3 regions of the Lysinibacillus sp. UBA5990 genome follow, and region 2 is predicted to be linked to each of the others. Evidence: riboswitches for the same ligand, from Rfam matches in the RefSeq annotation. Region 2 holds a riboswitch; each other region holds the start of a gene.

Region 1 (6,785 bases), on a different contig from region 2:
TGCTGGCGATTACAAAAAAGTGTTAGCCGCTGTGAAATTAGCCGATGCAATCCGTTCACGCGGTCATTTAGCAGCAGATATTTATCCTCTGAAAAACCGTGAACTACAAACAGCTCAAATTGAAGAAAGCGCGTTCAACTTAAGCGCTGCAGATTTAGCTGAAATTCCTGCAGCAATCTTCTTCAAAGATGTGCCAGCAAACGTGAAAAATGGTAAGGATGCAATTGACTATTTAAAAGCTATTTATACAAATAAAGTAGCGTTTGAATATGAACATGTAGTAGCTACAGAAGAACGTAATTGGATTCAAGCACAAATTGAATCTGGCTCTTTCCAACAAGCACTTTCTTCTGATGAAAAGAAAGCCTTATTAGATCGTTTAACGCGTGTTGAAAATTTCGAGAAATTTATCCATAAAACATTTGTAGGACAAAAGCGTTTCTCTGGTGAGGGCTTAGATACGCAAATTGTACTATTTGATGAAATCATTAAAACTGCAGAAGCGCTAAGTGTTGAAAAAGTACGTATTGGTATGGCACACCGTGGTCGCTTAAATGTTTTAACACATATTTTAAATAAACCTTATGACATGATGTTCTCTGACTTTGCACATGTATCAAATGATTTATTTATGCCAGAAAATGGTCGCCTTGAAATTACAAAAGGGTGGACAGGTGATGTGAAATACCATATGGGTGCTTCTTATAACCGTGATTCAGGTATGAATGTAAAGCTTGCATACAACCCATCACACTTAGAAGTAGGCAATCCAGTAGTTCTAGGTGCTACACGTGCAACGCAAGATGACACTTCAAAACCAGGTCAAGCGATTCATGATCGCACAAAAGGCTTAGGAATTCTTGTGCATGGTGATGCAGCATTCCCAGGTCAAGGTATCGTAACTGAAGTATTAAACTTCGCTAAAACTGAAGGATTTACAACAGGTGGTACTATTCACATTATCGCGAACAATATGATCGGTTTCACGACTGAACAATATGATTCTCGTTCTTCTGTTTACTCTTCTGACCCAGCAAAAGGGTATGAAGTACCAGTAGTACATGTGAATGCAGATAGCCCTGAAGCAGTGGCACAAGTTGGTCGTTTTGCAGCTAATTACCGCCAAAAATTCGGTAAAGATATTGTCGTTGATTTAGTTGGTTACCGCCGTCATGGTCATAACGAAACGGATGATCCAACGGTTACAAACCCAGAAACTTATAAATTAGTATCTAAACACGAAACTGTACGTTCATTATATGGTGCAGCACTTGTAACTGAAGGTCTTGTATCAACTGAAGATGTAGCTGCATTAGATACAGCTATTTATGCAGAAATGCAAGCGGCTTATGATCATGTAAAAGAAATGGCTTCAAAAGATGAGCATCATCAATTAGAAATGCCAGAAGAGTTAAAAATTGAATTCCCACAAATTGATACAGCAGTTGGAGCAGAACGTTTAGGTAAAATTAACGAAGAGCTTCTAGTGTTTGAAGAAAACTTCGAGCCACAGAAAAAGCTTGGCAAAATTTTAGAAAAACGTCGTGACGCATTTGCATCTGCGAAAATCGACTGGGGTCATGCGGAAACTTTAGCTTATGCAACAATTATCCAAGATGGCACACCAGTACGTTTCACAGGTCAAGATGCACAACGTGGTACTTTCTCACAACGTCACTTAGTGCTTCACGATAAAAACAATGGTAATGTCTTTACACCACTTCATCATATTTCTGGTGCAAGTGCATCCTTTTCAGTGCACAACTCACCACTGACTGAAGCAGGGGTAGTTGGCTTTGAATATGGTTACAACCTAGAAAACGGCCATGTATTAACAGTTTGGGAAGCACAATTTGGTGACTTCGCGAATATGGCACAGGTAATGTTTGATAACTTCATTTCAGGGGCACGCTCTAAATGGGGTCAAAAATCTGGCATGGTGATTCTATTACCACATGGTTATGAAGGCCAAGGTCCAGAGCACTCTTCAAGCCGTATGGAACGTTATTTACAAATGTCAGCAGAAAATAACTGGTTTGTAGCAAACTGTTCAAATGCAGGTAACTACTACCACTTATTACGCCGTCAAGCAGCGTTATTAGGCACTGAGGGTGTACGTCCACTTGTGGTTGTATCACCAAAATCATTATTGCGTCACCCATTAGCAGCAGCTAATGCTGAGCAATTAGCAGATGGTTCATTCCAAGAAGTGATTGAACAACCTGGCTTAGGTACAAAAACAGAAGCTGTAGAGCGTATTGTATTAGGTACTGGTAAAGTGATGATCGATTTAGCAGATCGCGTGAAAGATGGAGAAGGTTTCGATCACGTACACATTGTTCGTGTAGAACAACTTTACCCATTCCCAAAAGAGCAAGTTGCTGGTATTATTGCTAAGTATCCTAATGTAAAAGAAATCGTATGGGTACAAGAAGAACCTAAAAACCAAGGCTCATGGAATTATGCACTAGAAACATTATATGAACTTGCAGAAGGTAAAAAGCTTCGCTATGTAGGTCGTCCTGCAATGAGCTCAACTTCTGAAGGGGATGCAGATTCTCATAAAGCAGCTCAATCATCACTTATTGAAGAAGCAGTTGCTGAGCCAGTAAAGGTTAAATAATAACATATAAATATTGATAGCTGGGCTACTTGCCCATAAGCAGTAGCCCTTTTATGTGCGTCATGCACGTTAATCAAAGGAGGAAATGAAAGTGGCTGAAATTAAAGTCCCTGAATTAGCAGAATCGATTACAGAAGGTAGTATCGCACAGTGGGTTAAAAAAGTGGGCGATCGCGTTGAAAAAGGTGAATTCATCGTTGAACTTGAAACAGATAAAGTAAACGCTGAAATCATTTCTGAAGAAGCAGGTGTATTAACACAAATTTTAGCTGAAGAAGGCGATACTGTACTAGTTGGTCAAGTTATTGCTATCGTAGAAGCAGGCGAAGGCGCAGCAGCTGCACCAGCAGCGGCGGCACCAGCTGAAGCAGCTCCAGCTCCAGCAGCGCCACAAGCGGCTCCTACAGCACCAGTTGCAGCAGCTCCTGTAGTAGAAGAAACTTCTGGTGAGCGTGTGATCGCATCTCCAGCGGCACGTCGACTTGCACGTGAAAAAGGCATCGATCTTGCAGCGGTATCTCCAGTAGATCCACAAGGCCGTGTTCGTGTACAAGATGTATCAGCACATGGTACAGCACCAGCAGTAGCAGCACCTACACCAGTAGCAACTACAGGTGGCCCAGTTGTATTCACACCAGCAGCTAATTCTGACCGAGTAACAATTGAAAAAATGAGCCGTCGTCGTCAAACAATTGCAAAACGTTTATTAGAAGTTAAACAATCAACAGCAATGTTAACAACATTCAACGAAATTGACATGACAAACATCATGGCACTTCGTAAACGTAAACAAGAAGAGTTTGTTAAAGCAAACGACATCAAACTTGGTTTCATGTCATTCTTCACAAAAGCTGTTGTTGCAGCACTGAAAAAATACCCATATGTAAACGCTCAAATCGTTGGCGATGAATTACATTTAAATAACTTCTTTGATATCGGTATTGCAGTATCAACTGAAGAAGGTTTAGTAGTACCAGTTGTACGCGATGCAAACAGCAAAAACTTCGCAGAAATCGAAAAAGATATCGCTAGCTTAGCGACTAAAGCTCGTGAGAAAAAACTAGGATTAAATGACATGGCTGGTGGATCATTCACAATCACAAACGGTGGTGTATTCGGTTCATTAATGTCAACACCAATTATGAACGGTACTCAAGCTGGTATTTTAGGTATGCACTCAATTGTTAACCGCCCAGTTGCGGTAAATGGTGAAGTTCAAATCCGTCCAATGATGTATGTAGCACTTTCTTACGATCACCGTATTATTGATGGAAAAGATTCTGTAGGATTCTTAAAAACAGTTAAAGAATTAATCGAAAATCCTGAAGATTTATTATTAAATTCATAATTCCTTTAAACCCTGTAAACTTTGTTTTACAGGGTTTTTTTCTTGGTTTTCTGTATCACTAAAGTCTTTAGTGATTTTGAAAATCCGAACCTATCTACTTAGTATAAAAATAATTGATAGTAAAATTTTGCTTTTTATCAGCGGATATATTGACAAAAATACATAGATTATTAATGGATAGGCCAAGCATAATACCCTAATATTGTCATTAGTCAGAAAAATGATAAAACTCTCTTGACGTACATACTAGTTTTATAGTAGTATCTAAATATCAATTAAATAAACAAACCTCACTAACATATAACAGTGAGGTAGAGGCGCGGTATTTATTAGTTCATTGTTGAGTACAAGCAAACAAAGACGCAATGAAGAAGGAAATATCGCCGAAGTATAAAAGGAGCTCGTACTTTTATGCTGGGTCTGCAGTGAATAAGTGCAGGACTGTCCTAGTAAATTCAATTCCAGGTTTACTAGGTTGTGCTATCTCGGAAACATGGAATAATAGTGAGGATTTGGGCAACTGTCATAAAAGGTAAGACCTAAGTTCACAAAACTTAGGTCTTTTTTCGTACAGTTGTCTTATTTTTTTACAGAAAAGGGGAGTTTTTCATGAAAAGAAAATGGTTGTTAGTAATGATTTCTATCATGACGGCAATTGTGCTAGCTGCATGTGGCACTAGTGACAAAAAAGAGGGCAGTTCAGGTGATGCTGGCGCAGATAAAGAAGAAAGCGGCGGTGAATTCCGAATTGGAATGGAGGCTGGCTACCCACCATTCAACTGGACACAGCAAAATGATGCAAATGGTGCAGTGAAAATTGCAGATAACGCAGAGTATGCAGGCGGCTATGATGTACAAATGGCGAAAAAAATTGCTGAAGGTTTAGGTAAGAAATTAGTGATCGTTAAATTGGAATGGGACGGCTTAGTACCAGCGCTACAATCTAATAAAATTGATGCGATCATCGCGGGAATGTCGCCAACAGAAGAACGTAAGAAAACAATTGATTTTACTGAAAACTACTATACTTCTGATTTTGTCATGGTTATTAAAAAAGGCAGTAAATATGAAGGCGTTAAATCGATTCAAGATTTCTCTGGCGCAAAAATTACATCACAACTTAATACATCCAACTACAATGTGATTGACCAAATTAAAGGTGTCAATAAACAAACAGCAATGGAAAGCTTCCCAGCTATGCGTGTAGCTTTAGAGGCAGGTAAAATTGATGGCTATGTTGCAGAACGTCCAGAAGGTATTTCCGCAGCTGCTGCCAACGATAAATTCACATACGTAGCATTCGAAGAGGGCTTCGATACAGATCTTTCAAATACGTCAATTGCTGTAGGCTTACGTAAAGACGATGCGAATCTTGATAAAATCAATGAAATCCTAAAAGGTATTTCTGAAGATGATCGTCAAGCGATAATGGAAGAAGCTATCTCTCAGCAACCAGCAGCACAATAAAAAATGGCACGGACTAGTGGCTAGTCCGTGCACTATCATTTCATCATTATTAAAATGAGAACCTCTCTACATAATGATAATGTCCTAGCGAAATAAAACATAGACTAGTAAAAAGAGCTAAGGCACGAAAAGATAGCAAGCAACATGAAATTGTTAGGAGGAACATCATGAGTCTTGAATGGATACTTTCAATTATTGAAAACAACTGGCAAATGTTTTTACGAGGTGCGTATTATACGTTACTGATTTCAACTATAAGTACAATTATTGGTGCATTTATCGGATTTTTCATCGGAATTATGCATACGATTCCAGTTCGTAAAAAAGGTGTGAAATTTTATAGCTTAAAGCTTATTAATTTTATACTCACATGCTATGTTGAATTTTTCCGTGGTACACCAATGATTGTACAGGCAATGGTTGTCTACTATGGATTAGATATTGCATTTGGCATAGACATGCACTTTATTACAGCGGGGATTTTAGTTGTTTCGCTTAATACAGGTGCCTATATGGCAGAAATTGTTCGCGGTGGTATTGTGTCGATTGATAATGGTCAATATGAGGCAGCATCAGCTATCGGTATGAATCACTTCCAGATCATGCTTCACGTAGTTTTACCACAAGTAGCGCGTAACGTACTACCTGCGACAGGCAACCAATTAATTATGAATATTAAAGATACAGCCGTATTAAACGTTATCGGAGTAACTGAATTATTCTTCCAAACAAAATCTATCTCCGGTAACAACTTCCGTTATTTTGAATCATTCTTTGTAGCTTGTATTCTTTATTTCATCATGACATTTACTGCATCACGTATCCTGCTATATGTTGAAAAACGTTTAGATGGACCAGATGCCTATCAAAAAGAACAAAAAGAAGCAATATAGGGGGCGCACAAATGGCAGTCATTAAAATTGAGCATTTAAGTAAATCATTTGGACGTAACCAAGTGTTAAAGGATGTTAATTTTCAAGTGGAAAAAGGGGAAGTCGTATGTTTAATTGGCTCCTCTGGTTCAGGTAAATCCACTTTACTTCGTTGCATTAATTTATTAGAAATACCAAGTGGTGGGCAAATTATTTATCAAGGGGAAGACATCCTAGACGAAAAACACAATATCCAAGAATATCGAACACATCTAGGAATGGTATTCCAGCAATTCAATTTATTTAACAACCATAATGTTTTAAATAATTGTACAGTGGGTCAAATAAAAGTTTTAAAACGCTCGAAGAAGGAAGCTGAGGAAACGGCGCTTAAATATTTAAAAATCGTTGGTATGGATCAATATGTAAACGCAAAGCCTCGACAACTTTCAGGGGGGCAAAAACAACGCGTAGC
Region 2 (6,785 bases):
AGCGTTTATCGAAATAAGTAGCTGTTGAATTTGTGAATTGCTCGTAGTTACCAAAATCTTTTCGTTACTTTTTTCTTGAACAATGGCTTGGAGTTTTTCATTCATATATTGGATCGTCTGATTTTGTTCTTTTTTTGCTTTCCATTGAAAAATAACTATTCCTATAAGCACCACAATTATGATTAATAGAATGATTATCATATCTGTTATCCTTCAAACTTATAGCCAATTCCCCACAGCGTCTTAATATACTGGGGGTTGGATGGATCATCTTCAATTTTTTCGCGTAGCCTTCGAATATGTACATTAATAATATTTTCATCACCATAATATGCTTCTTGCCATATTAGCTGATAAATTTGCTCTTTCGTAAAAACTCGGTTACGGTTTGTTACAAATAGCTTTAAGATGGCAAATTCCTTTGATGTTAGCTTCACTTCTTGTCCATTTTTATTTATTGAGAAATTAACAATATCTATCTTTAAATGGCCTATAACTATTACATCTTGTTTGTGATCTATTTGTCCAGCGTATTTCGTAGCTCTTCTAATAACGGCCTTTACGCGAGCTGAGAATTCCAGCATAGAAAATGGCTTAGCAATATAATCGTCTGCCCCTAATCCCAACCCAAGCGCTTTATCTACATCACTATCCTTTGCGGACATAATGATGATCGGAAGTGCTGCCTGTTCTCGGATTACTTTTAAAACTTCCAATCCATTAAGCTTAGGAATCATAATATCTAGGATGACTAAATCAAAAGTTTGATGTAAACAATATTGTAATGCCTCTTCTCCATTATTTGCAGTGGTGACATCGAAACCTTCCAATATTAAAAAATTCGCTACCATTTCGCGAATAGCCTCATCATCTTCCACTAGTAAAATATGTTTTTGCATTTACATGCACCTCTCTCTACTAGAAAGTCAAAAATCACACTTCCATATCTATAGTATATTACCATATATATGATGTTAATTTAGTATTAATTTTAAAGGTCTCTATATAAAAAAAGCTGTCCCATCAACCATCACACAATGGTTTATAGAACAGCTTTTCTGTTTAATTTTCCACTTTTAAATCACAATCTTTAAGAGGAAGCATTTTTGTTTTATGTTTAATTTTGTACCCCAGCCATAGCAACAGGAACAATGGAATACCAATATAGGAAACAAGGATACCATACCAATCGATTGTACCCCCGATAAATGCTGTGTAATTCTGTCCAATTACGACAATCATACAAATAGTAAAGGCGAATAGTGGACCGAATGGGTATAGCTTTGCTTTATACGGTAATAGCTTTGGATCTAAACCCTGCGCCTCGAAAGCACGACGGAAACGATAATGACTAAATGCAATACCTAGCCAAGCAATAAACCCTGACATCCCCGAGGCATTTAAAAGCCAAATATAAACAACCCCATCACCAAAGAATGACGCTAAAAACGCTACACAGCCTACAGCTAACGTTGCGATCAATGCATAAATCGGAATACCTCGACGACTTAACTTTGCAAAAAATTTAGGAGCATGACCATCCACTGCTAATTGCCATAGCATACGTGAAGATGCATACAGTCCAGAATTTCCTGCTGATAGCATAGCCGTTAAAATAATGGCATTCATTAAGGAAGCAGCAAAAGCAATGCCTAAACGATCAAACACCAGCGTAAATGGAGATACAGCGATATCCTCCGATAATAAGCGCTCATCTGTGAATGGAATCAACATCCCTATAGCAGCAATAGCTAAAATATAAAATAAAATAATACGCCAAAACACCGATTTTACTGCCTTCGGTATATTTTTTCCTGGATCATCTGTTTCCCCTGCTGTAACCCCCAGTAACTCTGTTCCTTGGAATGAAAATCCTGCTGCAAGGAAAATACCAAATGTAGCAAGGAAGCCACCATGGAATGGTCCATCACTAATAAAGAAATTTGTAAAACCTACAGGTGCCTGTCCACCTAAAATACCAAAAATCATTAATATGCTAATAATAATAAATACAATGACCGTAGCCACTTTAATCATCGCAAACCAATATTCACTTTCACCATAGCTCTTTACAGACAATAAATTAAATGTCAGTACAATTACAATAAATAATACTGTCCAAAGTGCTGATGAGCTATCTGGGAACCAATATTTCATAATTAATGACACTGCCGCAATTTCTGCTGCAATCGTAATTGCCCAGTTATACCAATAGTTCCAGCCAAGTGCAAAGCCTAAAGCTGGATCTACAAATTTTGTCGCATACGTACTAAAAGAACCCGAGGACGGCATATATGCAGCCATTTCACCTAAACTTGTCATTAAGAAATATACCATAATACCGATTAACGCATAGGCAAGCAATGCGCCTCCCGGTCCTGCTTGTGCAATGGCGCCACCACTGGCTAGAAATAGCCCTGTACCAATTGTACCGCCTAAAGAAATCATTGTGATATGACGGCTTTTTAATTCTTTTTTCAGCTTCGGTGCTTTATGGCCGAGCTGATTTACTTTTATTTCACTCACGATATAGCTTCCTTCCTATTTATGAGGCAAAAAAATGCCATCACATGAACAATGTGATGGCTAAGTTAATCTCAGTTTTTCCTAAACGATAGCTCAACACGTTGTACAAACGTGACAGTTCTGTTCCTTTCGGAGACAGCCCCAGCATGAGGTTTTCAAGTCCCCTCACACTTCGGCAATATTTCCTTTCAGCTAATCTCTTCAATGCTTGTCATTTCAATTAGCTTACTTATAAATATCGCGACCTCTACCTCAATACAAACATGAGGCATATAATTATTAAATTTATGATGCTTACTATACTAACATAAGACCTAAGACATTTCAATATAACCATTAATGTTTTGTATTTTGTGAATTTTCCACTATTTTTAATAGTGTGATAAAGTGTTATAGTAGTTCAATTAGAATGGTTATAACAGGGGGAATTATTTTGACTTTACATGATCATTCCGCCAGCTACCCGAGCAGAAAAATTAGCTGGAAGGGAACAACCTTATTATTAGTTTTTGGAATAATATTTATAGCGTCTACATTACGAATGCCACTAACTGTTGTGGGTCCAATTGTATCCTTTATCCGTGACGATCTTGGTATTTCCAATGTTCTAGCCGGTTTTTTGACAACTATTCCATTGCTTGCTTTTGCCATTATATCACCGTTCGCACCAGTTGTAGCACGAAAACTTGGGCTTGAGCTAACCTTATTTTTATCCACTATTTTATTGGCCTTAGGAATTGTACTACGCTCCCTTGGTACAACAGGGTTACTTGTATTTGGCACAGTGCTCATTGGCGTAGCCATATCATTTGGAAATGTGTTGATTCCAGGTTTATTAAAATTAAAATTTCCATACCATGTAGGGTTACTAATGGCATTTTTTACTATGTCTATGAACTTAACGGCTGGACTTGGAGCAGGTATTAGTTATCCAATAGCTAATTCTTCTCTAGGTTGGCAAGGAGCATTGGCTGTAGCGCTTATATTAGTCGTATTAACGATTTTAATTTGGATACCTCAATTGAAATTGAATAAGCCAGAACCAGCTACTATGGCCAAGAAAACAGGTAAACCCCTTTGGAAATCACCTGTTACATGGGCAGTAACCGGTGCAATGGGCTTACAATCTTTATTATTTTATACGACAGCAGCTTGGATTCCTGAAATTTATATTGCGCAGGGATTGGCTCCTGATAAAGCTGGTTGGATGTTTTCCATTATGCAATTCTCACAAGTCCCCATGGCATTGGCTGTCCCCATTATTGCTGGTAAAATGGCTTCACAAAGACCACTTGTCTTTATGTTTACATCGTTCTATTTAGTAGGATTTGTCGGCGTTGTAATGGAATGGACAACGTTGGGGATATTATGGATGATCCTTCTAGGTTTAGCAGGTGGAGCTTCATTCGCATTAGCAATGATGTTCTTTACACTCCGTACGCGTACAGCATTTGAAGCCGCTGATCTATCAGGGTTTGCACAATCATTGGGCTATTTATTCGCTGCCATTGGGCCGATTCTATTCGGATACCTCCATGATTTATTTGGTGGTTGGAATATTACAGGTTGGCTCTTTGTTGTTGTAGCTATGACACTCTTCTTATGTTCCATGCGAGCTTCTAAAGATGAATATGTCTATTAAATTTAAGCAGATTGGGAAGCTGAGCCCATCTGCTTTATCTATATAACATTTCTTTTTTTAATGTTTTAGTAAGGCTAGCAGTTCCTTAATTTCCTCTGTTGTGCTCTTGGTACGTGCCTTAATAGCAGTAAAAACAGGGATTGCCTCTTGAAGGAGTAAAAAACTAAAATAATAATAGCCTAAAAAAGCTTCTGGTTCATAGCCTCTAGGTGTATCTTCCTCCCATTCAAGCTCATCATCCTCTTCATTTTCCACCCATAAATATCTCTTATCCAAAAGCTCCTGCATCGTTGAAACGTTATATGTTGAATCTTGATAATTTTCAGTTATCGCATGTGCCACAGCTAAATAAAGCTCTATTTCTGCTAAGGAGACTTCCTCTACATTTTTACTTGAGAGCTTTTTTAAAAGAATAAGTACAACCCATGGCGTCACCTGCCAAAGTGTTCCTTGATGTTCAATTAGTTCAGTCAGCTCTTGATATTGTTTCTGTTCAATTAGACGAGGAATGTCTGTTCCTCTGCCATAAGGTGTCGTCAATTGTTGCCAAGGGATATTCGAAATATTTTGGGTCAACATCTTGAATTTCCTCTCTCCCAAAAAGGTACTTAGGAGCTGTTCGTTTATGAACAACTCCTTTAAAGTTAATAACATGGTTTCTGATAAAAATAATTGGGCGTATGGTAGGTATTTATATAAGGCTTATGGAATATATGAGTGGTCGCAGGGGAAAGTGGTGGGATTAACCATGTCCAGTTACCCGTAACTTCTCGCCCTGCTAATTCCTCAGCTTCCTCAAATAATTTAAACTGCTGAGCAGCAGTATGATGATCTACAATGCTCACACCATCCTCTTTAAAAGAATGAAGGACAGCTATATTGAGCTCCACTAATGCTCGGTCACGCCAAAGAGAAGCTTGTTTGGTTGTATCCAGATTAAATATATCCGCAATAGCTGGCAGCATATTATAGCGCTCATAATCGGCTAAATTGCGTGCCCCAATTTCAGTTCCCATATACCAGCCATTAAATGGAGCCGCTTGAAAATCAATGCCAGCCATTTGAAAACGCATGCTCGAAATAATAGGAACAGCATACCATTTTAACTCTAATTTCTCTACATCCTCCGATTCAGGATGTCGTATTGGAACCTCTAAAATATACTCAGCAGGAATCGTAAATAGCTGGGGAGCACGGCCGTCTACCTGTATGACGAGTGGTAACACATCAAACGGCGTATACTCGCCTTTCCAGCCCATCGATTCGCATATTTTTGTAAAAGTGATAGAATGTGCATCCCCAATAATGCCCTCTTCTGTCTCGTAGCCTGCGTAACGAATTAGCTGATGATTCCAAATCCGTACTCTATCAGTTGCAAACACTGTTATAGTTGGACGAATTTTCCCATGATTTGTGGCATACTCAATATGCTCTAGTAACTTTTGAAAAATGCCCTGTTCATCTAAAACTTCTCGTGCATCTACAACATGTAATGATTGCCAAAACAGCCGTCCAATACATTTATTGCTATTACGCCATGCAACTCGTGCGCCAAAAACTAGCTCCTCTGTAGTAGGCTTATATTCCCCTGCACTTTTAATCTGTTGTAATCTATTTTCTAACCAAAGTTTGGATTCATTTTGTTCCAGCTGGTATTGATTTAAAAAACATTGTATCTCCTGTATATTCATATCGATTCCTCCACTTATCCTCATATTAGAGGAACAAGTCAATAAGCACCATGAAAATAGCTAGTGAAAAAACATACATATTGCATATATGAAATAGTTTGTTCAAATTTAGTAGGAAGCATCGCTCCAGATAGTTTGAATTGAATTGAATTGAATTGTAGTACTCCTTTAAACGAGCCTATAAAAAAGAAAGGGATTATTAGCATTTGGGAGAAGGAAATGAATTTAGACCTAACATTCAAAAGCTACAAAACCTTATCAAAAGATTTTTAGCTTTTAAACATGTTTATGAAAAGACATAGAAAAAAGCATGTAGCACACAACTGTGCTACATGCTTGATGACCCGTACGGGATTCGAACCCGTGTTACCGCCGTGAAAGGGCGGTGTCTTAACCACTTGACCAACGGGCCGTGGCTCCGAAGGCAGGACTCGAACCTGCGACAACCTGATTAACAGTCAGGTGCTACTACCAACTGAGCTACTTCGGAATAATGATGGGCCTAAATGGACTCGAACCATCGACCTCACGCTTATCAGGCGTGCGCTCTAACCAGCTGAGCTATAGGCCCATTTTGGAGCGGGTGATGAGAATCGAACTCACGACATCAGCTTGGAAGGCTGAGGTTTTACCATTAAACTACACCCGCAAATAATGGTGGGTCAGGACGGAATCGAACCGCCGACACTTAGAGCTTCAATCTAATGCTCTACCAACTGAGCTACTGACCCGAAATGGAGGAGGTAGAGGGATTCGAACCCCCGCGCGGTGTTACCCGCCTGTCGGTTTTCAAGACCGATCCCTTCAGCCAGACTTGGGTATACCTCCAAAAATATTAAAATGGTGGAGCCTAGCGGGATCGAACCGCTGACCTCCTGCGTGCAAGGCAGGCGCTCTCCCAGCTGAGCTAAGGCCCCATTTATAGA
Region 3 (6,785 bases), on a different contig from region 2:
TCCATTTTCATGATAGCATCCCATTTCGCTTGTTCTTCTGTTACGCGAGCATCGTAAATCTCTTGTGGAATATCTTCTGCATGCTTTTTAAGATGTTTTACATAATCTACTGCGTTTGGTCCTGCAACCATACCGCCATAGATAGCAGATAATAATGAGTTCGCACCAAGACGGTTTGCCCCGTGTTGAGAGTAATCACACTCACCTGCTGCAAATAGACCAGGAATTTCAGTCATTTGGTTGTAGTCAACCCATAATCCACCCATTGAATAGTGAACTGCTGGGAAAATTTTCATAGGTAATTTACGTGGGTCATCTCCTACGAATTTTTCGTAGATTTCGATGATACCACCAAGTTTAACGTCCAACTCATGTGGATCTTTATGAGAAAGATCTAGGTATACCATGTTTTCGCCATTGATACCAAGTTTTTGGTTTACACAAACGTCGAAAATTTCACGTGTTGCAATATCACGTGGCACTAAGTTACCGTAAGCTGGGTATTTTTCTTCTAAGAAGTACCAAGGTTTACCGTCTTTATAAGTCCAAATACGACCACCTTCACCACGAGCTGATTCTGACATTAGACGGTTTTTGTCATCTCCAGGAATCGCTGTAGGGTGAATTTGGATGAACTCACCATTCGCATATGAAGCACCTTGTTGGTAAACGATAGAAGCAGCAGAACCTGTGTTAATAACAGAGTTTGTTGTTTTACCGAAAATAATACCAGGGCCACCAGTCGCCATAATAACAGCGTCTGCACGGAATGATTTAATTTCTTCTGTACGCATATCTTGCGCTACGATACCACGGCACACGCCGTCTTCATCGATAATAACACCAAGGAATTCCCAGTGCTCATATTTATTTACTAAACCAGCTACTTCATGAGAACGAACTTGCTCATCAAGCGCATATAGTAATTGTTGACCAGTTGTTGCACCAGAGAAAGCTGTACGGTGCATTAAAGTACCGCCAAAACGACGGAAATCTAATAATCCTTCTGGTGTACGGTTGAACATAACACCCATACGGTCCATTAAATGGATAATGCCAGGTGCTGCATCACACATACCCTTAACTGGTGGTTGGTTCGCTAAGAAGTCCCCACCATATACTGTATCATCAAAGTGGATCCATGGAGAATCCCCTTCACCTTTTGTATTTACTGCACCATTAATTCCGCCCTGCGCACAAACAGAGTGTGAGCGTTTTACAGGAACTAATGAGAATAAATCAACTTCAGTACCAACTTCAGCTGCTTTAATCGTTGCCATCAGACCGGCAAGACCACCGCCGACAACAATTACTTTGCTTTTCGCCATGATTATTTCTCACTCCTCTTAAAAAATTGCAATGATTGCATGTGCTCTATCGTAGCTCTATTGAATTATACGAAAGCTAAAATAGCAGCCACACCAACTACACTTAGAATTACGAAAATAATGTTTGTTACGTAAGTAGCAATCTTTTGAGACTGAGGAGATTGTACAATACCCCAGCTTACTAGGAATGCCCATAAACCGTTAGATAAGTGGAAAGTTGCTGATAAAATACCAACAATGTAGAATCCAAGCATGAATGGATTAGCAACAATATTCGCCATCATGTCGTAATCAACGTGTGTGCCAAGTGCTTTTTGAATACGAGTTTGGAAAATATGCCATGCAATGAAAATCACTAGGAATACACCAGTGAAACGTTGTAATGAGAACATCCAGTTACGGTATGTGCTGAAACGTCCTGTGTTTGGTGAAGCAGTGAATGCAATGAACACTCCATAAAATGCATGGAACATCAATGGAATATAGATGACAATCCATTCAACTAGGATAAGGAATGGAATCTTTTCCATTACTGCGGTAGCATCGTTATAACTATCTGCCCCGCCTGTTGCTGTAAAGTTAATGAACAGGTGCATCGTTAAAAACAGACCTACTGGAATGATCCCAAGTAGAGAATGTAAGCGACGCCATAAAAACTCTCGATCTTTCGACAAGACTGTTACCCCCCTTAGTACTTAAAATAGCACAACAAAAGAAGTCATCATTTTGTAAATGATACTTCATTGACTGTGTATTTCATCATGGTACAATATTATGACATGTTTATTGTACTCTCAAGAGCTACGAGCGTCAAGGCAACTCGGAGTTTTTCATAGAGCTTATTAAAGAACTAATCTAGTGCATAATGCGTCGTTTTTTCTCGAAAAATCTACCATTACTTTATTAACGTTAAATTATAAGAAAATTCTAAGAAAGAAGGATAACAATGTTAAACACTCCATCTCCTACAATCTCATCCTTTGGTTATGAGATCATTCGCGATCATATTCTATCTTCTGTACTCGGTAAACATGAGGATGATGTCCTTTATTGGGCAGGGAAAGAGCTTGCGCGTAAGTTTCCATGTAAAAGTCAAGACGAACTAATCGCATTTTTCGCAGATGCCTGCTGGGGTACATTAGAGCTAATGAAAGAATCAAAGGACGGACGTATTTTCCAGTTGACAAACGACCCTGAAATATTGCAAATCAAACAACGTAGCTTCAGACTTGAGGCAGGATTTATTGCTGAACAGATTCAGCTAGCTAAAGGCTATTTGACAGAATGCTATGATGAAAAACGTGAAAAGCAAAATTACGTTATGTTTACAGTCAAATGGGACGTGAAGGAACGAATTATGCATACAATTCCAACAGAGTAACAAAAAAGGATTGTCTCCCCATTCAATAAACGGGATGACAATCCTTCCTTTTATTTCGGACAATTACAGAAAATGCTGTTTCTTCTATTATTATATGTAAAGAGCCTGCTCTAAATTAAATTCATCATGCAGTGCATTTGCTGCACGAATCATTTCATCCTGCGGTACTACAACAGACACTTTAATTTCTGAGGTGCTCACCATCTTCACAGGGATATTTTCACGACGTAAACGATCGAACATGCGAGCAGCGACACCTGGATTCGAGACCATACCGGAGCCAACTATTGAAACTTTCGCTAATCCAATTTCGAAATCAGCAAAGCTAAAGCCAAGTGATACTTTACTATCCTCTAAAACACGTAAAGCTTCTGCAAATTCTTCTTTCAAAATCGAAAAGGACACAGTTGGTTTTAATCCATCAATGATTGCTTGAACAATGATATCCACGTTGATGCGATTTTCAGCAAGAGTTGAAAATATATCCGCTAATGAAGCATGTGAATAAGCATCATACCCAATTGTTAAACGAATAACATCTGATTCAAAGGCAACACCACGCACTACTAAATTTTTCTCCATCTCTACTTCCTCCTTCAATAAAGTACCTACTGACTCCACTAAACTAGAGCGTATGATCACTGGCATTTGGAACTTTTTAGCTAACTCCACTGCACGTGGATGAATGATGTGTGATCCTAAATGTGCTATCTCTAACATTTCATCATAGGAAATTTCCTGTAGTTTTTGTGCCTTTACAACAAAGCGTGGATCTGCTGTATACACACCATCAACATTCGTGTAAATGTCTGTCCGCTCAGCATCTAATGCAACAGCAAGTGCAACGGCTGTCGTTTCCGTTCCACCTTTCCCAAGCGTTGTTATATTTTGGTCATTGTCAATGCCTTGATCTCCAGCAATAACGACGATTTGTCCTTGCAGCAAATGCTCATCGATACGGCTAACATCGATATGATTGATCCTTGCATGACTATGCATATGATCCGTGTAAATGCCAGCCTGCCAGCCTGTTAGTGACACCGCATTATAGCCAGCTTCTTGTATTGCAATGGCAAACACGGAGCTGGATAACTGAGAGCATGAAGATACAGCTGCATCTAATTCACGTTTTGACACATCATCCGTGAAATGAAGTACGCTCATTTTCACATCCTGTATCGTTTGTCTCATCGCACCAACTACTACTACCACATCGAAACCTCTATCTCTTTCAGCAATTGCTTTTCGAGCAGCCTCTTGAATTTGTTCGGGCGATGCTAAAGCAGCCCCTCCAAATTTCATCACTATTCTAGACATTTCTTTTGCTCTCCTTCCCAGTCATGTAATTCACCTAAAATAAGGTGTAAAACTGCCTCTAGAAAACTAAAAAGGCAGCCTTCACAAAACGTGAAAGCTGCCTATAACATGTACAATAACAAAACTTGCGCATGTGTGATAGCTCTCCGAAACGTTTAGAATCGACAGTCTTACATTTTTTAAATGCAAAACCAGTACAACAGCGGAAACAACAATGCTGTACTTCGGCAAGCTCCCCTTTCACGCAATGTCTTAGGATTTGTTCATCCTCTTTTGCGCTACTTTTGAATCTTGCACCTCTATCATCACCTTAAAAGTGATTATATTAAATTTTTCCGCCCTCATCTAACAAGTGGGCTGTTAACATTGGATCACAATGTTATTTACAACCTTAGCATATGTCTATTCCTTTGACAATGACTCCTGCTGAAAATAGGCATAAATCTGATTTGCTAAATTAGCTGGCATCCCTGCTTCCTGTAAAGCAAGCTCACTAGCCTCACGTATTTTCTTCACGGAACCAAAGTGTTTCAGTAACTGCTGCTTTCGTTTTGGACCGACACCTTCAATTTGGTCCAACACAGATTGGATAGCATGCTTTTCATGCTGTTGGCGCAAGAAGGTAATCGCAAAACGATGGACTTCATCTTGTATTCGTTGTAATAAATAAAAACCGTCACTTGTGCGTTTTAAAGCAATGACCTCGGGTGGATCACCAAACAATAGCTGGGATGTATTATGCTTGTCATCCTTTGCTAAACCAGCAATAGGTATAACTAGTCCTAGTTCATCCTCTAATACTTCACGGGCAACTTCCATTTGACCTTTACCACCATCAATTAGCACTAAATCTGGTAATGGAAGACCTTCCTTCAAAACACGAATATAGCGTCGACGAATTACCTCTTGCATAGCACCATAATCATCATGCTTGGCTGCTGTACGGGTTTTATATTTGCGATATTCCTTTTTGGCGGGTTTCCCATCAATGAAAACAACCATTGCAGATACGGCGTCTGTTCCATGCATATGACTATTATCAAAAGCTTCAATTCGTAATGGTGTCGTTATGCCCATGGCATCACCAAGTGCCTCGCATGCACCAATAGTACGTTCTTCCTGTCGTTCGATAAGCTGGAATTTAGCGGACACTGCAATTTCAGCATTTTTCGTCGCTAAATCTACCAACTCCTTTTTTTGACCTCTTTTTGGCGTAAGAACTTTGATACCTAATAATTCCGTTAAAATGGCACCATCAATTGCTTGCGGAATAAAAACTTCTTTTGGCTTAATATGTTCTGGTTTTTCATAAAATCGTCCCACAAATGTTAGGAACTCTTCCTCTGCATCTTGATAGATCGGGAAAATAGAAACATCCCGCTCAATCAGCTTACCCTGCCGAACGAAGAAAACCTGAACACACATCCACCCTTTTTCCACAGCATAGCCAAAGACATCGCGGTTAGTAGTGTCACTTGATACTATTTTTTGCTTCTGCATAACCGTATCGATATGGGCAATTTGATCACGAAACTCCTTAGCTCGTTCAAACTCTAAGTTTTCGGCAGCCGCAAGCATTTTTACTTCAAGCTCTTTTTTGACTGCTTCCACACCGCCGTTAAGAAACTTCGTCATATCCTCAATCATTTCCTGGTAAACATGACCCTCAATTTCTTTCACACAAGGTGCTATACATTGACCCATATGATAATACAAACAAACTTTTGAAGGTAGTTGCACACATTTTCTTAATGGATATAAACGGTCCAACAGCTTCTTTGTTTCACTTGCCGCATAGGCATTGGGATACGGTCCAAAATATTTAGCCTTATCCTTTTTTACTTTACGTGTCGTAATTAGACGAGGATGTTTTTCATTCGTAATTTTTAAATATGGATACGTCTTATCATCTGTTAACATGACATTATATTTTGGATCATGCAGTTTGATGAGATTCAGCTCTAAAATGAGTGCTTCAATATTTGATGATGTCACGATATACTCAAAATCTTCTATTTCGCTTACAAGTCTTTGCGTTTTACCTTCATGTGTTCCTGTAAAGTAAGAACGAACACGATTTTTCAGTACCTTCGCTTTACCGACATATATAATTGTCCCCTGTCGATCCTTCATCAAATAGCAGCCAGGCTGGTCTGGTAGAATATCCAGTTTACGCTTGATTAAATCGTTCATTACCTACCTGCCCCCTACGTAAGATTCCCCTCAATGAATCATTTTTTCTTTCTTTATTATATAACGAAAAAAAGCCGAACACATCAATTGATGGTCCGGCTTTTTGTGAACTTCATTCATTACGCATGTTTTGCGATAAATGCTTCTAAAGCTTCTTTCGGTTGGAAGCCTACAGTTTTGTCAACTAATTCTCCATCTTTAAATAATAATAATGATGGGATTGACATGATTTGGTACTCAGCAGCAGTACCTTGGTTATTATCTACGTCAACTTTTACAATTTTAGCCGCACTACCTGCAGCGTCCATTTCTTCAAGAACTGGCCCAATCATTTTACAAGGTCCGCACCAAGCAGCCCAAAAGTCCACTAATACTAAACCTTCTTTAATATCGCTTTGGAACGTAGCATCTGTTGCATGTACAATTGCCATTTGAAATCCTCCTTAAACTTACTATGATTGTAGTATAGCATGGATAAATTCACTTGAGCGAACAATCTGCCTGTAATGTATTTTTTATGAAAATCCATGTCGAAATATTAAACGCTATCGATTTATTGATGACGG

The links. A riboswitch is a leader RNA that binds a small molecule or an ion and turns the genes downstream of it on or off. The one in region 2 is predicted to bind lysine.
Region 1: linked by a shared signal. The riboswitch ahead of B3D94_RS18770 (transporter substrate-binding domain-containing protein) and the one ahead of B3D94_RS06725 (amino acid permease) in region 2 are both predicted to bind lysine.
Region 3: linked by a shared signal. The riboswitch ahead of B3D94_RS08560 (aspartate kinase) and the one ahead of B3D94_RS06725 (amino acid permease) in region 2 are both predicted to bind lysine.

Annotation. Positions count from the first base shown of each region.
Region 1 is NZ_DJAY01000015.1:1,231,468-1,238,252, forward strand. It holds gene B3D94_RS18760 (2-oxoglutarate dehydrogenase E1 component) at 1-2,623, shown strand, start outside; gene odhB (2-oxoglutarate dehydrogenase complex dihydrolipoyllysine-residue succinyltransferase) at 2,715-3,971, shown strand; lysine riboswitch at 4,276-4,462, shown strand; gene B3D94_RS18770 (transporter substrate-binding domain-containing protein) at 4,581-5,438, shown strand; gene B3D94_RS18775 (amino acid ABC transporter permease) at 5,606-6,331, shown strand; gene B3D94_RS18780 (amino acid ABC transporter ATP-binding protein) at 6,343-6,785, shown strand, end outside.
Region 2 is NZ_DJAY01000010.1:926-7,710, reverse strand. It holds gene B3D94_RS06735 (sensor histidine kinase) at 1-201, opposite strand, end outside; gene B3D94_RS06730 (response regulator transcription factor) at 207-899, opposite strand; gene B3D94_RS06725 (amino acid permease) at 1,063-2,526, opposite strand; lysine riboswitch at 2,608-2,784, opposite strand; gene B3D94_RS06720 (CynX/NimT family MFS transporter) at 2,936-4,168, shown strand; gene B3D94_RS06715 (hypothetical protein) at 4,226-4,747, opposite strand; gene B3D94_RS06710 (nitric oxide synthase oxygenase) at 4,813-5,859, opposite strand; tRNA gene B3D94_RS06705 (tRNA-Glu) at 6,200-6,271, opposite strand; tRNA gene B3D94_RS06700 (tRNA-Asn) at 6,273-6,349, opposite strand; tRNA gene B3D94_RS06695 (tRNA-Ile) at 6,357-6,430, opposite strand; tRNA gene B3D94_RS06690 (tRNA-Gly) at 6,435-6,508, opposite strand; tRNA gene B3D94_RS06685 (tRNA-Phe) at 6,515-6,590, opposite strand; tRNA gene B3D94_RS06680 (tRNA-Ser) at 6,595-6,687, opposite strand; tRNA gene B3D94_RS06675 (tRNA-Ala) at 6,701-6,776, opposite strand.
Region 3 is NZ_DJAY01000011.1:226,226-233,010, reverse strand. It holds gene sdhA (succinate dehydrogenase flavoprotein subunit) at 1-1,328, opposite strand, end outside; gene B3D94_RS08570 (succinate dehydrogenase cytochrome b558 subunit) at 1,394-2,002, opposite strand; gene B3D94_RS08565 (YslB family protein) at 2,275-2,709, shown strand; gene B3D94_RS08560 (aspartate kinase) at 2,800-4,026, opposite strand; lysine riboswitch at 4,158-4,336, opposite strand; gene uvrC (excinuclease ABC subunit UvrC) at 4,429-6,219, opposite strand; gene trxA (thioredoxin) at 6,339-6,650, opposite strand; gene B3D94_RS08545 (amino acid permease) at 6,773-6,785, opposite strand, start outside.